DNA from 2 places in the Mesorhizobium sp. 01N446 genome. Region 1 is predicted to be linked to the other one. Evidence: riboswitches for the same ligand, from Rfam matches in the RefSeq annotation. Region 1 holds a riboswitch; the other holds the start of a gene.
The links. Region 1 has a riboswitch for S-adenosylmethionine ahead of AC1DPX_RS00185 (O-succinylhomoserine sulfhydrylase). Riboswitches for the same ligand answer to the same signal wherever they lie in the genome.

Region 2: it holds a riboswitch for S-adenosylmethionine, as region 1 does, so the genes downstream of both, metX (homoserine O-acetyltransferase MetX) here and AC1DPX_RS00185 (O-succinylhomoserine sulfhydrylase) in region 1, are expected to answer to the same signal.

The regions. Positions count from the first base shown of each region.
Region 1 covers NZ_JBFTRA010000001.1:33,842-41,510, reverse strand. The annotation lists gene apaG (Co2+/Mg2+ efflux protein ApaG) at 1-37, opposite strand, end outside; gene AC1DPX_RS00190 (ceramide glucosyltransferase) at 258-1,409, shown strand; gene AC1DPX_RS00185 (O-succinylhomoserine sulfhydrylase) at 1,426-2,616, opposite strand; SAM riboswitch at 2,674-2,751, opposite strand; gene AC1DPX_RS00180 (2'-deoxycytidine 5'-triphosphate deaminase) at 2,886-3,980, shown strand; gene AC1DPX_RS00175 (hypothetical protein) at 4,007-4,366, shown strand; gene araD1 (AraD1 family protein) at 4,476-5,468, opposite strand; gene mmsB (multiple monosaccharide ABC transporter permease) at 5,705-6,991, opposite strand; gene mmsA (multiple monosaccharide ABC transporter ATP-binding protein) at 6,988-7,669, opposite strand, start outside.
Region 2 covers NZ_JBFTRA010000010.1:98,168-105,836, reverse strand. The annotation lists gene AC1DPX_RS29500 (DUF1194 domain-containing protein) at 1-783, shown strand, start outside; gene AC1DPX_RS29495 (DUF1330 domain-containing protein) at 925-1,245, shown strand; gene metW (methionine biosynthesis protein MetW) at 1,258-1,872, opposite strand; gene metX (homoserine O-acetyltransferase MetX) at 1,931-3,100, opposite strand; SAM riboswitch at 3,208-3,285, opposite strand; gene hisC (histidinol-phosphate transaminase) at 3,448-4,557, shown strand; gene AC1DPX_RS29475 (prephenate/arogenate dehydrogenase family protein) at 4,582-5,517, shown strand; gene AC1DPX_RS29470 (sugar kinase) at 5,514-6,443, opposite strand; gene AC1DPX_RS29465 (DUF2125 domain-containing protein) at 6,451-7,449, opposite strand; gene AC1DPX_RS29460 (gamma-glutamylcyclotransferase) at 7,604-7,669, shown strand, end outside.

The DNA of each region.
Region 1 (7,669 bases):
CCTGCACTTCGATGTTGCGCGTAACGGCGCGGTACATAGGCGGCTCCAAAACAGTCCCATACCTTTCGGCGCTCCCGGCGAGCAGGTCAACGTGCGCGTCTTGTCGCGCCTGGCCTTGAAACGCAGGTGCCGGCAAAGAATGTCATTTAAGTGACACATGACAATGGTGGTGTGCACGAACCGGGCGACTCGCCGCTCTGTCGAACTGTTGAAAACGGCCACATGCAGGCTGTCTCTTCTGGAGTGACCGGATCTCGATGGAACTCACTCTCATAGCCGCCTCGCTTTCGACTGCTCTTATCCTTTCAAACGCCGCGAGCATTCTGCTCGCCGCGTCACAGCTGAAACGGCGCACCGCGATCGCGCGGCCAGCCGGCAAATCGCCGCCCGTGTCGGTCGTCATACCCTGGCGCGGCGTCGAGCCGTTCACGCAGGAGACGCTGGAGCGCGCCTTTTCGCTCGACTGGCCACGCTATGAGTTGATCTTCTGCGTTGCCCATGGAGACGACCCGGTGGTCAGGTTGATCCGCGCCGCCATTGACCGCTTCCCAAAAGTGCCGGCCCGGCTGTTGATCGGCGAAGACCGGTTCAGTGCCAATCCCAAGCTCAACAATTGCGTCAAGGGCTGGGAAGCCGCGCGGCACAACTGGGTCGTCCTGGCCGATTCCAACGTGCTGATGCCGAGAGACTATATCCAGCATTTGATGGCGGCTTGGCGGACGGATACCGGCCTTGTCTGCTCGACGCCGATCGGTTCGCGGCCGGAGGGCTTCTGGGCCGAGGTCGAATGCGCCTTCCTCAACACGCTGCAGGCCCGCTGGCAGTATGCCGGCGAGGCGCTCGGCCTTGGCTTTGCCCAGGGCAAGAGCATGCTATTGAACAAGCCGGTGCTGGATGCCAATGGCGGCATCCGCGCGCTGGCCGCCGAAGCCGCCGAGGACGCCGCCGCGACCAAGCTGGTGAGCGCGATTGGCCTGCGCGTCAATCTTGTCGCGGCACCCTTCGAGCAGCCGCTTGGCAGGCGCACGCTTGGCACGGTCTGGTCGCGCCAGGCCCGCTGGGCGCGTCTGCGCCGCGTCACCTTCCCGCTGTTCTTCACGCCGGAAATCCTGACCGGCGCGGTGGTGCCGCTGGCATTTGCGCTGCTTGCGGCAGCCAGCGCCGGCGTCAGCCTGCCGCTGACGGCCATCGCCGTGCTGGCGGCCTTCTACCTTCCGGAATGCGCCCTGGCCTGGTCCAAGGGCTGGCACCTGTCGCCGCGCACGGTCGCGGCGATGATCGCGCGGGACTTGATGTTGCCAGCCATGTGGGCACGCGGCTGGCTCGGCGGCGCGGTCGACTGGCGCGGCAATGCAATGACCATCGGCACCAAGGCTACGGAGCTGGAAGAGGCTTCGTCGCGCGCCTGAAAGCCAAAGACATCTACTATTTTGCCGCTTTCAGCGCCTGCGCGATGTCTTCCAGCAGGTCGTCGGCGTCCTCCAGGCCGACCGACAGCCTGAGCGTGCCCGGTCCGATGCCGAGTTCGGCGCGCGCCTCTTCGCTCAAATTCTTGTGCGTCGTCGTCGCCGGATGGGTGATCAGGCTCTTGGCGTCGCCGAGATTGTTGGAGATCAGCACGATGTCGAGCGCGTTCTGCAAGGCGAAGGCCGCCTGTTTGCCGCCCTTGACGTCGAGGCAGATCAGCGTCGAGCCGCCCGACATCTGCTTCCTGACGATCTCGGCCTGCGGGTGGTCGGCGCGGCCGGGATAGATGACGCGGGCGATCTGCGGCTGCTCGGCCAGGAAATCGGCGATCTTGCCGGCGCTTTCCGTCTGCTGGCGCACGCGCAGTGGCAGCGTCTCCAGGCCCTTCAGCAGCGTCCAGGCGTTGAAGGGCGACAGGCTGGGGCCGGTGTGGCGGAAATAGTCGTGCAAATTCTCGTCGATCCACTTCTTGTCCGACAGGATCACGCCGCCGAGACAGCGGCCCTGGCCGTCGATGTGCTTGGTCGCCGAATAGACGACGATATGGGCGCCGAGCTGCAACGGCTTCTGCTGCAAGGGCGTGGCGAAGACATTGTCGACGACGAGCCGCGCGCCGATCGAGTTGGCGAGCGACGCGACGGCGGCGATGTCGACCACTTCCAGCGTCGGATTGGTCGGGCTCTCCAGGAAGAACAGCTTGGTGTTGGGCCTGACCGCCTTTTCCCAGTTGGCGATGTCGGTGCCGTCGACCAGCGTCGCCTCGATGCCGTAGCGCGGCGCCAGCGTCTCGACCACCCAGCGGCAGGAGCCGAACAGGGCGCGCGCCGCCACGATGTGGTCACCGGCCTTGACGCTGCACAGAAGCGCCGCCGTCACCGCCGCCATGCCCGACGCCGTGGCGCGTGCGTCCTCGGCGCCTTCCAGCGCGCACATGCGCTTTTCGAACATGTCGACGGTCGGATTGGCGTAGCGCGAATAGATGAAACCGGGTTCCTCGCCCTTGAAACGGGCTTCCGCCGCCTGCGCCGTTTCGTAGACATAGCCCTGGGTCAGGTACATCGCCTCCGAGGTCTCGCCGAAGCCGGAACGCAGGGTTCCGCTATGAACGAGGGCTGTCTGAGGCTTCCAGTTGCGCTTGTTGCTGCTCATCGCTTTTGTTTCCAGACACAAAAAAACCGGTCACGAAAGTCGCAACCGGTCCATACGGCCTCACGGCCAACGGTCCTTTAGCGACTTGTTTAACGTGGCTGCAAGCCGACCGGCCAAATCACCACGGGATAACGATCCTTTAGACCCGTACCACGCTTGCGTCAATTGCCGGCTTCATTAAGAGGTTTGTACCAAGCAGGTTTCGCAAAGGTGTCCCACGGTTTTGCGACAAGACCTGCGCCAAGAAATGGTCGCCCAGGAGCGAAGCTTTGCGGCAGACAGGCATTCTTCCCGATCAGGACATCGCGGCGCTGTTCCAGTCCGGTGCGCTGAAGTCGCGACGTGCTCTTGATCCCGACCAGATCCAGCCGGCCAGCCTTGATCTCAGGCTCGGCGACAAGGCCTGGCGGGTGCGCGCGTCCTTCCTGCCGGGTCCCAACCATAACGTTTCGGAAAAGCTCGACAGGCTGAAGCTGCACGAGATCAATCTGGCCGAAGGCGCGGTGCTGGAGACTGGCTGCGTCTACATCGTGCCGCTGCTCGAAAGCCTTGCCTTGCCGGCAGAGATTTCCGCTTCGGCCAACCCGAAGAGCTCGACCGGGCGGCTCGACATCTTCACCCGTGTCATGACCGACCGCGGCCACGAGTTCGACAAGATCGCCGCCGGCTACAACGGTCCGCTCTATCTCGAGGTCAGCCCGCGCACTTTCCCGATCGTCGTGCGCACCGGCTCGCGCCTGTCGCAGATCCGCTTCCGCACCGGCAACGCGCTGCTCTCGGAAGCTGAACTGCATGAATTGCACCGCGCGCAGACGCTGGTTGCCACCGACCCGCCGAATATTTCAGGCGGCGGCATCGCGTTGTCGATCGATCTCAAGGGCGATGGTGACGGGCTGGTCGGCTATCGCGGCAAGCACCACACCGGTCTTGTCGATGTCGACAAGCGCGCCGCGCAGGATGTCGTCGATTTCTGGGAACCGATCCACAAGAGCGGCGCCGGCGAGCTGGTGCTTGACCCCGACGAATTCTACATCCTCGTCAGCCAGGAAGCGGTGCACGTGCCACCACTCTACGCCGCCGAGATGACGCCTTTCGATCCGCTGGTCGGTGAATTCCGCGTCCACTATGCCGGCTTCTTCGATCCGGGTTTCGGCCATTCGGCGGCTGGTGGCACCGGCAGCCGGGCGGTGCTTGAGGTGCGCAGCCACGAAGTGCCGTTCATCCTCGACCATGGCCAGATCGTCGGCCGGCTGGTGTACGAGCACATGCTGAAACGGCCGCAGTCGCTCTACGGCACGGATCTCGGCTCCAACTACCAGGCACAGGGCCTGAAGCTCTCCAAGCACTTCCGCGCCGCACGCTGAGCGCCGATTGCCGCCGGGCAAGATACTTGCCTGCGCCGGAAGAGGCGATCACCGACCTGACCAACGGCCGGCTTGATGCCGTGATTTCGGACAAGTTCGTGCTGGTGGACTGGCTGAAGAAGTCGAGCGACGGCTGCTGCAAGCTGGTCGGCGACGTCAAGGGCACCGAAACGCAAGCCGGCATTGCCGTGCGCCTCGACGACACCGCCCCTGCGCGACTAGCTAAACGCAGCCATCGATGCGCTCGTCGCCGACGGCACCTACTAGAAGATCCAGGCCAAGTATTTCGACTTCGATATTTATTGAGAAGCTGCCAATATCTCCCCCCTCGTGGGGAGATGCCCGGCAGGGCAGAGGGAGGCGCGAAGGATCGCGACCTCTCCTAAGAGCGTCAGGAATAGCGGAAGGCACAGTTGCTTCCATTGCTACGCTGGCGGGACAACGCCCCCCTCTGGCCTGCCGGCCATCTCCCCAAGAAGCGGGGAGATCACGCTCTCAAAGCGCCTTCACCGCCACCTTCACCGGCTTTTCGATCTCGAGCGGGTTGCGCAGCGGCAGTCCGAAATCGCCGGCCTCGATTTCGAACACATCGCCGGCCTCGGTCTTGACGCCGTCGGCGAAGGACAGCGTCGCGGTGCCGAACATATGCACATGCACGTCACCGGGCTGGCGGAACGCCGAATATTTGAAGTGATGGTGTTCGAGATTGGCGATGGTGTGCGACATGTTCGCTTCGCCCGACAGGAACGGCTTTTCCCACAGCGTCTTGCCGTCGCGCACGATGCGCGAGGTGCCGCGGATGTCGGAAGGCAGGTCGCCGATCAGGATCTCGGGCCCGAACGAGGCGTTGCGCAGCTTGGAATGGGCGAGGAAGAGATAGTTCACCCGCTCGGTCACATGGTCCGAAAACTCGTTCGACAGCGTGAAGCCGACGCGGAAGGCGGCGCCGTCGTCGCCGATGACATAGATGCCGGCGATTTCGGGTTCCTCGCCGGCGTCCTTGGCGAAGGCCGGTGACATGAGCGCGGCACCCGGCGCCACGGCCATCGTGCCGTTGCCCTTGTAGAACCATTCCGGCTGCACGCCGACCTGGCCCTTGGCGGGCTTGCCGCCCTCCAGACCCATGCGGAACATCTTCATGGAATCGGTGAGCTGCTCCTCGCCATCGGCGCTGAGCTTCTTGTGCATGGAATCGCGCGTTGCGGCCGAGCCGAGATGCGTCAGGCCGGTGCCGGTGAGATGCAGGTGCGCCGGATCGGGGTGATTGATCGGCGACAACAGCCGCCCCTTCTTGTAGGCGGCATCGAGATCGACCGTCTCGCCGAGCCCCTTGCGCTCGATCAGGGTGGCGAGGCCGACGCCGGTGCGGGCCGCCTCCATCGCCAGCGAATAGACGCTGCGGGCGCCGTTGATGATCCGGGTCTTGCCGCCATTGCGGGCAACGACGCGGATGGTCTCGGCGTCATCGAGAATCTGCGAGATCAGCATGATCAATCCTCTCTCATGTGCCTTGGCATGGCTGCCGCCGCGGCAAACCTTCCCAAGCGCGGCTGGGACGTCGCCCATGCCACGGGTGAAATTCTCCGTTCGGATTGCGCTCGCGGGGCTTGGTTCCTTGAGGGAACTTCTTCGTGCCTGCTGGTTGCCGGCAGCGCCGCGATGTGACCCGTATGCCTTCCTCGTTGCCTCGCCGGAGCGGTTCGGCCCGCTCCCGGTATTTTGTTTCAGGCCTTGTTCTTGTTGTAGACGTCGAAGATCACGGCGCCGAGCAGCACGAGGCCTTTGACCACCTGCTGCCAGTCGACGTTGACGCCCATGATCGACATGCCGTTGTTCATCACGCCCATGATGAAGCCGCCGACCACGGCGCCGATGACCTGGCCGACGCCGCCCATTGCCGAGGCGCCGCCGATGAAGACGGCGGCGATGACGTCGAGCTCCGAGCCCAGACCCGCCGCCGGCACGGCCTGGCCGAGACGCGCCGCGATGATCAGGCCGCCCAGCGCCGACAGCACACCCATATTGATGAACACCAGCAGCGTCAGCCGCTCGGTGTTGATGCCCGACAGCTGCGCCGCCTTGGGATTGCCGCCCATGGCATAGATGCGACGGCCGATCGTCATGCGCTTGGTGACGAAGACGAACAGCGAGATCAGCACGCCCATGACGAGCAGCACCACCGGCAGGCCCCGGTAGCTGGCGAATTCATAGACAAGGAACAGCGCCAGCGCGCTGGCGACCAGCGTCTTGACGACGAACAGGGGGAACGGCTCGGCCTCATAGCCATGGCGTTCGCGCTTGCGTCGCGTCCTCACCCCGAAATAGGCATAGGCAACCACCGCGATGAGGCCGAGCACGATCGTCGTCATGTGCAGCGTCAGGCCGCTGCCGATGATGGTCTTGCCGGCGGCATTCACCGTCGGCGGGATCAGCGTCAGCGGGCCGATCAAGTCCGGGATGAAGCCGGAGCTCAGTGCCTTGAAGTCGTCGGGAAGTGGGCCCACCGAGGACCCGCCGCCCAGCAGCGCCTGGCAGATGCCGCGGAAGATCAGCATGCCCGCAAGCGTCACGATGAAGCTCGGTATCCGGTGATAGGCGATCCAATAGCCTTGCGCCGCGCCGATCAGGCCGCCCACGATGAGGCAGACGATCGAAACCACCAGCGGATTGCTGAGCGGTCCGAGTTGCCAGATGACCATCATGTTGGCCGCCAGCGCGCCGATGAAACCGGCGACCGACCCGACGCTGAGGTCGATATAGCCGGAAACGATGACCAGCAGCATGCCGAGCGCCATCACGATGATGAACGAATTCTGCTGCACAAGATTGCTGAGGTTGACCGGCTTGAACAGCGTTCCAGACGTGGTGAACTGGAAGAACAGCATGATGACGATCAGCGCGATGATCAGGCCGTATTCGCGCAGGTTCGTCGTCAGCGCCGAGACGGCAATGCGTGGACGCTGTTCTTCGGCGACATTGCCCTGCGGGGCGGGGGCGCTTTCGGTGCTCATGCTGCTTTTCCTTCTCCCCGAACGATGGCACGCATTATTTTTTCCTGGCTTGCGTCCGCCGCGGGCATTTCGCCGACGATGCGGCCTTCGTTCATGACGTAGATGCGGTCGGTGATGCCGAGCAATTCCGGCATTTCCGACGAGATGACCACGATTGCCTTACCCTCCGAGGCCAGACGCGCGATGATCGTGTAGATTTCGTACTTCGCGCCGACATCGATGCCGCGCGTCGGCTCGTCGAGGATCAGAACCTCCGGGTCGGCGAACAGCCATTTCGACAACACCACCTTCTGCTGGTTGCCGCCGGAAAGATTGCCCGTCATCTGATAGACGCTCGAAGCACGGATATTGGTCTTCTTGCGATAATCATTGGCAACGGCGAGTTCCCGCAAATCGTCGATCACGCTGTGACGCGACACGCCACCGAGATTGGCAAGCGTTATGTTGTGCTTGATATGGTCGATCAGGTTGAGACCGTAAGTCTTGCGGTCCTCGGTCACGTAGGCGATGCCATGTTCTACCGCCTTGCTCACGGACGAGACATCGATCGGCTTGCCCTTGAGCTGAACCTCGCCGGTGATGCGACGGCCATAGGAGCGGCCGAACAGGCTCATGGCGAATTCGGTGCGGCCGGCGCCCATCAGCCCGGCAATGCCGACCACCTCGCCCTTGCGCACG
Region 2 (7,669 bases), on a different contig from region 1:
CTTGCCTGTCTTGCCTGTGCCCAGCCAACACCGGTTGCGGCGCCACCGGATGCGCTGGCCGTCGACGTAGAGCTGGTGCTGGCCGTCGATATATCCCTGTCGATGGACGAGAAGGAATTCGCCCTGCAGCGCGCCGGCTATGTCGAGGCGCTGCGTCATCCGGATTTCATCCAGGCGGTCCGGTCCGGCAATGCCGGGCGCATCGCGATCACCTATTTCGAATGGGCCGGCACGGTGCGCGACGACGCGGTCATCGGCTGGCAGATCATCGACAGCGCGCAGAGCGCCTACAGCTTTGCCGACAAGGTGGCGGCGCGCCCGTTCCGGAGTTTTCGCGGCACCTCGATTTCCACGGCTCTTGCCTTCGGCACAGAGCTGTTCGACAGGACGAATATCGCCGGGGAACGCAGCGTCATCGACATATCGGGCGACGGCCCCAACAATATCGGGCCGCCGGTCACCGCGATGCGTGATGCGGCAACCGCAAAAGGCATCGTCATCAACGGCTTGCCGATCCTGATCAACCCATCGCCGACCTTCAAACATCTCGACCAGTATTACGCGCAGTGCGTGACCGGCGGACCCGGGTCCTTCGTGCTGCCTATCTACTCGGCCTCGGAATTTTCCACCGCCATCCGGCGCAAGCTGATCCTCGAAGTGAGCGGCATTCAGGGCAAGGCCAGCATCATTCCCGTCGACGCGGACGCGCCGATCGACTGCCTGCAAGGCGAACGCGACAGACGGTTCCTGTCGGATCCGTATTTTCCGGAACTCGACCGGTGAACTTGCGCCAAGAGCGCCAGAGACCGGCCGTCGAAGCAGTTGATACCATTACTTCTGACGTAATCGCTTTGCCTCAGGCGCTCCGGCAGATTGCCCTCACGAGGCCGGCAAGTCGGCTTCGATAGACAAGGGAGTTATGTCATGACCGCTTACGCCGTTGCCCATATGCGCCAAGTCACGATGGGCCCGCAGATCGTCGAGTACCTGCACAAGATCGATGCCACGCTGGAGCCATTCTGCGGCCGTTTCGTCGTCCATGGCGGCAACGTCGAGGTGGTCGAGAACGACTGGCCGGGCAACCTCATCGTCATCGAATTTCCCGACCGGCGGCATGTGCGCGCGTGGTATGCTTCGCCCGCCTACCAGGCGATATTGGCGTTGCGCACGGAGAATTCCCAATCCGACGTGGTGTTCGCCGACGGTGTCGAGCATCCGCACAAGGCCACGGATGTTCTGGGCTAGACGCGCCGTACTTTAGCGCTTCAGCAGGAACACCGCCTGCTGGCCGAAGAAATTCCAGAACCACCACGGCATCGACAGGCCGATCTTCTGGCCGGCGGCGTCGAGCGCGGTCGCCTTTTCCACGGTCGCGCCAAGCTCCTCGCACAAATTGACGAAGTCGCGGATGGTGCAGAAATGGATGTTGGGCGTGTCGTACCAGGAATAGGGCAGGTCCTGGGTCACCGGCATGCGGCCTTTGACGAACAGCGACAGACGCACCCGCCAATGGCCGAAATTGGGGAAGGAGACGATCGCCCGGTTGCCGATGCGCAGCAACTCGTCGAGCACCAGCTTCGGGTTGCGGGTGGCCTGCAAGGTCTGTGACAGGACGACGAAGTCAAAGCCCTTGTCGGGATAGAATTGGAGATCCTTGTCGGCATCGCCCTGGATGACGGAGAGGCCGCGCGCCACGCATTCGTTGACGCCGCGCTGCGACAGTTCAAGCCCACGGCCGTCGACCTGCTTGGTGTCCTGCAGCAATTCAAGCAGTGAGCCGTCGCCCGAACCGACGTCGAGCACGCGGGACTGCGGCGGGATGAGGTTGGCGACGACCTCGAGGTCGACGCGCTGGCTGCCGTTGACGCTCATGATATCGCCCTCCGTGTGGCGCTTGATCCTGATCCGGAAAGTCTGCAACGTTCCGGGGTCATGCGCTCAGCCCTCTCGCCCGCGCCGCCGAGCCGATGAAGCCGTTGATGGCGGCGAACAGTTCCGGCTCGTCGAGCAGGAAGGCATCGTGGCCGCGATCGGTCTCGATCTCGACGAAGGACACCGAGGCGCCGGCGGCATTGAGCGCGTGCACGATGGAGCGGCTTTCTTCCGTCGGAAACAGCCAGTCCGACGTGAACGACACCAGGCAGAAGCGGGTCTTGGTTCCGGCAAAGGCGTCCGCCAGCCTGCCGCCATGGTCGGCGGCAATGTCGAAATAGTCCATGGACCGCGTCATATAGAGATAGGAATTGGCGTCGAAGCGGTCGACGAAGGTCATGCCCTGGTGGCGCAGATAGCTTTCGATCTGGAAGTCGGCGTCGAAGCCGAACGTCAGGTGGTCGCGATCCTGCAGATTGCGACCGAATTTGCGGTGCAGGGCGGCTTCCGAGAGATAGGTGATGTGGGCAGCCATGCGCGCCACCGCCAGGCCCTTTTCCGGGCGCTTGCCATGCTCGAAATATTTGCCGCCATGCCAGTCCGGATCGGCCATGACCGCCTGCCTGCCGACTTCGTGGAAGGCAATGTTCTGCGAGGAATGGCGCGCGCCGGTGGCGATCGGCAGCGCCGAAAAGACACGCTCGGGATAGCTCGACGCCCATTCCAGCACCTGCATGCCGCCCATCGAGCCGCCGAGCACGCAGAACAGTTTCTCGATGCCGAAATGGTCGATCAGCATCTGCTGCGCGCGAACCATGTCACGGATGGTGATGACCGGCAGGTCGAGCCCATAGGGCTTGCCGGTGGAGGGGTTGGTCGAGGCCGGGCCGGTGGAGCCCAGGCAGCCGCCGATGACGTTGGAGCAGATGACGAAGAAACGGTTGGTGTCGATGATCCTGCCGGGGCCGATCAGCACTTCCCACCAGCCCGGCTTGCCGGTCACCGGATTGGTGTTGGCGACATGCTGGTCGCCGGTCAGCGCGTGGCAGACCAGGATGGCATTGGAGCGGGCATCGTTCAGCGTGCCATAGGTCTGGTAGGCGATCTGGAACGGCGACAACAGCGTGCCGGCGTCGAGCTTGAGCGGCTTGTCCGCCCCGAAGCGCAACACCGGGCTCGACGGCTGGTCGGCCTCGTTGTTGGTCTTTCCTGCGCGCAGAGTGGCCATTCACGTACTCACTTGCTGCATCGTGCCAGACGAAAAACCGTCGCCGATGCGTCCGTCCGGCCGGCCGCGGACAATAAAAAACCGGCATTGCCATTCGCAAAGCCGGTTACGTCACGCAAACGGCCCTTTAGCGAATTGTTTAACGTGGCTGCAAGCCGACCGGCCAAATCACCACGGAACTGTCGCTGTCCTTCTAGAACTCGCTCGCCCCGCCGTCAATGCCGGCTGTCTGGGCCGGCCACTAGGCCAGCTGCTGGCCCCACTGCCACCTCTCGACATTGCGGGCCGTGGCTTGTATTTCCGCTGCGGCCTCCGGATGGAGGCATTTTCGACGGATTTTGCAAAAAATGAACCAGACACCGGATCAGGCACGTCCAACCCCGCGCGCGGGCATCATGGACATCGACGCCTATGTGCCTGGCAAGAGCGCCGCACCCGCTGGTGTCGACAAGGTCTACAAGCTGTCGTCGAACGAGAACCCGCTTGGCCCTTCACCGAAGGCGATCGAGGCCGCGCGTGAGGTCGCCGCCAGGCTGGACATCTATCCCGACGGCACCGCCCGGCGGCTGCGCGAGGCGATCGCGGACGTGCATGGCCTCAACGCGCAGAACATCATCTGCTCCAACGGCTCCGACGAGATCCTCGGCCTCTTGGCGCAGACCTATCTCGCACCCGGCGACGAGGCCATATTCACCGAACACGCCTTCATGGTCTACAAGATCTACATCCAGTCTGCCGGCGCCACCCCGGTTGTGGTCAAGGAGACCGATGAGCGCGCCGACATCGATGCGATACTTGCCGCCGTCACGCCGCGCACGAAAATCGTGTTTCTCGCCAACCCCAACAATCCGACCGGCACCTATTTGCCGTTCCAGGAGGTGCGCCGCTTGCATGCCGGCCTGCCCAGACATGTGCTGCTGGTGCTCGACGCGGCCTATGCCGAATATGTCCGCCGCAACGACTATGAAGCCGGCATCGAACTGGTCGGCAGCGCCGAGAATGTGGTCATGACCCGCACCTTCTCCAAGATCGGCCTCGGTGGCGCGCGGATCGGCTGGATGTACGCGCCCCTGCACATCGTCGACGCCATCAACCGGGTACGCGGGCCTTTCAACGTCAATGCGACGGCGATCGAGGCCGGCATCGCGGCGATCCGCGACCGCGCCCATGTCGAGCGCAGCGTGGCGCACAACGAGACCTGGCTCGCCTGGCTGAGCGCGGAGATGACCGGGCTCGGGTTGCGGGTGACGCCCAGCGTCGGCAATTTCCTGCTGATCCATTTTCCCGACGACCAGAAGCATTCGGCGGCGGCGGCGGACGACTACCTGAGCGCGCGAGGCTATATATTGCGGCGTGTTTCCGGCTACGGCTTTCCCAACGCGCTGCGCATGACCGTCGGCACGGAAGAGGCCAATCGCGGCGTTGTCGCCGCGCTCACGACATTCCTGAAAAGCTAGAACGCCCCGAAAAGCTGGAACACCATGACCTCACCGATGTTTGAAAAGATCGCGCTGGTCGGCATCGGCCTGATCGGCTCGTCGCTGGCCCGCGTCATCCGCCGCGAAGGCCTTGCCGGCCACGTTGCCATTTCCACCCGAAGTGCTGCAACGCTGAAGCGGGCGGAGGAGCTTGGACTGGGGGATTCCTACACGACCGACGCAAAGGAAGCGGTCCGCGATGCCGATCTGGTCATCGTCTCGGTGCCGGTCGGCTCGTCCGGCGCGGTGGCCGAGGAAATCGCGCCGGCGCTGAAGAAGGGGGCGATCCTCACCGATGTCGGCTCGACCAAGGCGTCGGTTATCGCGCAGATGCAGCCGCACGTGCCTGAGGGCGTCCATTTCATTCCCGGCCATCCGCTAGCGGGGACGGAAAAATCCGGCCCGGATGCCGGTTTTGCCGATCTGTTCGACAATCGCTGGTGCATTTTCACGCCGCTGCCGGACACCGATCCGGATGCGCTGGAAAGGCTGTCGGAGTTCTGGCGCCGCTGCGGCGCCAACATCGATACGATGGATCCGCAGCATCACGACATGACGCTCGCCATCGTCTCGCATCTGCCGCACATCATCGCCTACAACATCGTCGGCACCGCCGACGATCTGGAATCGGTGACCAAGACGGAAGTCATCAAATATTCCGCCTCCGGCTTCCGCGACTTCACGCGTCTGGCCGCCTCCGACCCGACCATGTGGCGGGATGTCTGCCTGCACAACAAGGACGCCATCCTCGAAATGCTGGCGCGGTTCTCGGAGGACCTGGCCTTCCTGCAGCGGGCAATCCGCTGGGGCGATGGCGACAAGCTGTTCGACCTGTTCACCCGCACCCGCGCCGTGCGCCGCTCGATCATCGAGGCCGGCCAGGACATCGATGTGCCCGATTTCGGCCGCCAGGCGATCGAGCATCCCGTCAAGAGCTAGGCTGTTTCAGGCCAGGTCGCCGCGACCATGGCCAGCGTCTCGGCCCGGTCCGGCGCGCCGAGCCTGCCGCCGAAGCGCAGGCATTTGAGCGCGGCGGCGGCACTGGCAAAGCGCAAGGCCTGCTCGACAGGCATGGCCTCCGCCAGCCCGACGGCAAAGGCGCCGTGAAAGACGTCGCCGGCGGCGAGCGTGTCGACCGCCTTGATTCTTGGCGCGGCGACATGGCGGGATGATCCCGACGCGCGATCGAACCACCAGGTGCCTGCAGCGCCGCCGGTGATCGCGACGAACGCATCGGTGCGGGAGGCCATATCGGTGCAGGCGGTCTCTAGATCCATTGCATGGCCGCATATGATGCGGACCGCCGGCTCGGAGGCGACGATATGCGAGGCCAGCGGCAACAGCTGCTCCAGCACGGCCAACGGCGCCGTATCGGCATCGAGGATTGCCGGCCGGCCGGCTCCCCGCGCGGCTTTCAGGGCAAGCGCCGCGGCACCCGGCCACCGCACGTCCACCAGCACGGCATCGAATGGCGTGATGTCGGCGAAAGGCAAGGCTTCGGGATCGGCCTGGGCCAGCCTGTCGTAGAAAGGCACGATGATGCGCTCGCCATGGGCGTCGACCAGGATCGAGGCCAGTGCCGAGCGGGCGCCGCTGACGCGGCGGACGTAGCTGCAGTCGACACCCTTGGCCTCGATCCCGGCGACCAGCTGATCGCCGATGAGGTCATCGCCGGCACTCGCCCATAGCGATACGTCGGCGCCCAGGCGATGCGCGGCACAGGCGGCGCTCGTCGCCATGCCCGAGGCGATCTGGACGCCATCGGCGGCGATGAACTTGCCCTGATGCGTGGGCAGCGTCTCGACACGCAGGATGGTGTCCAGCGTCAGCGCGCCGACACTGAGGAGCCTCGCGGGTCTTGCCATGGCCGCGCTATTGCACCGGCTTGATCTTGCCGAGCGGGATGAAGCCGAGCGAGGCCTTGCCCTTGATCACCTTCAGCGGCATCGATGGTTCTTTGCCGAGCATGGCGAGCGCGGCAAAGCCCTGTTCGATCGCATCCTTCTGCTCGGGTATGGCGCCGGCCAGGATGGATGCCACGGCCTTGGGGTCCTTGATCCGGATCATCAGGTCGGCATCGACCAGGCCTTCGGCGTCGACCGACAGCGGCCCGGAAACGGTAACGCGCGCCGTGCCTGATGACAAATCGAGGTTGCGGATTTCGAGGCTCTGGCCACGTAGGCTCTTCACCTGCGTTCCGATCAGCGCGACACCATTCTTAAGCGTGGCGTCGCCGCTGGCATCGAGTGCCGGCAGCACGCGCCCGCCGATCGCATCCGCATCGATCTCCAGATCGGTGAAACTGCCGGCATAGTCGACGTCCTGACCGTTCGGCTGCAGCTGGCCGGCCGCCCTGCCGGCGCTGAACAGTTCCACCGGATCGGTGTCGTCGGCCGGGTCGGTCTGGCCCGACAGGCCCTCCGCCTGCAGCGCAATGCGCTGCGGCAGCGGCCATGACAGATTGACCTTGGCCTGCAGATTGTCCCAGTCGATCCACAGCGGCACCATGCCGGGAACGGAGGTCCTGAGTGGACCACGCAGATCGGCGACCGGCGACAGAGGCTGGGTGATCTGGGCGACGGCGTTGAAGGAGCCGGCCGAGGCCGCGATGTTCTTGGCGTCGTCCTCGTAGGCGAGGTTGTCGCAGGAGACGGTGAAGCTCAGCGGATAGCCGCTGACCTGGAGATTGGCGCAGCCGGCCTCGATGCCGCTCTTGTTCAGCGTGGCGACCGCCTTGTCGGTTTCAGTCCTGACCTTGTCGGCCAGGTAGAACCAGCCGCCGCTATAAAGGGCGAACAGCACAACGATGAACGCCACGAGCCAGAACAGGCCGCGGCGGGACTTAGGTTGGCGTTCGTCACTTGACGTCATGCTTTGGCTCTCACTAACGCATTGGTATTGGTGGACGGAGCTTTGATTCCGACAACACCAGGCAGGCTTGACGGATAGGTAGCTGGGGACGGACAGAAAAAACACCGGTTTCCGGTGCGGTGTTGCCATTCTTTTTGCAATCAGGCGCGGCGATATGGGCGATTTTTGGGTGTTTGGCTACGGGTCACTGATCTGGCGGCCGGGTTTCGCGCATGTCGAG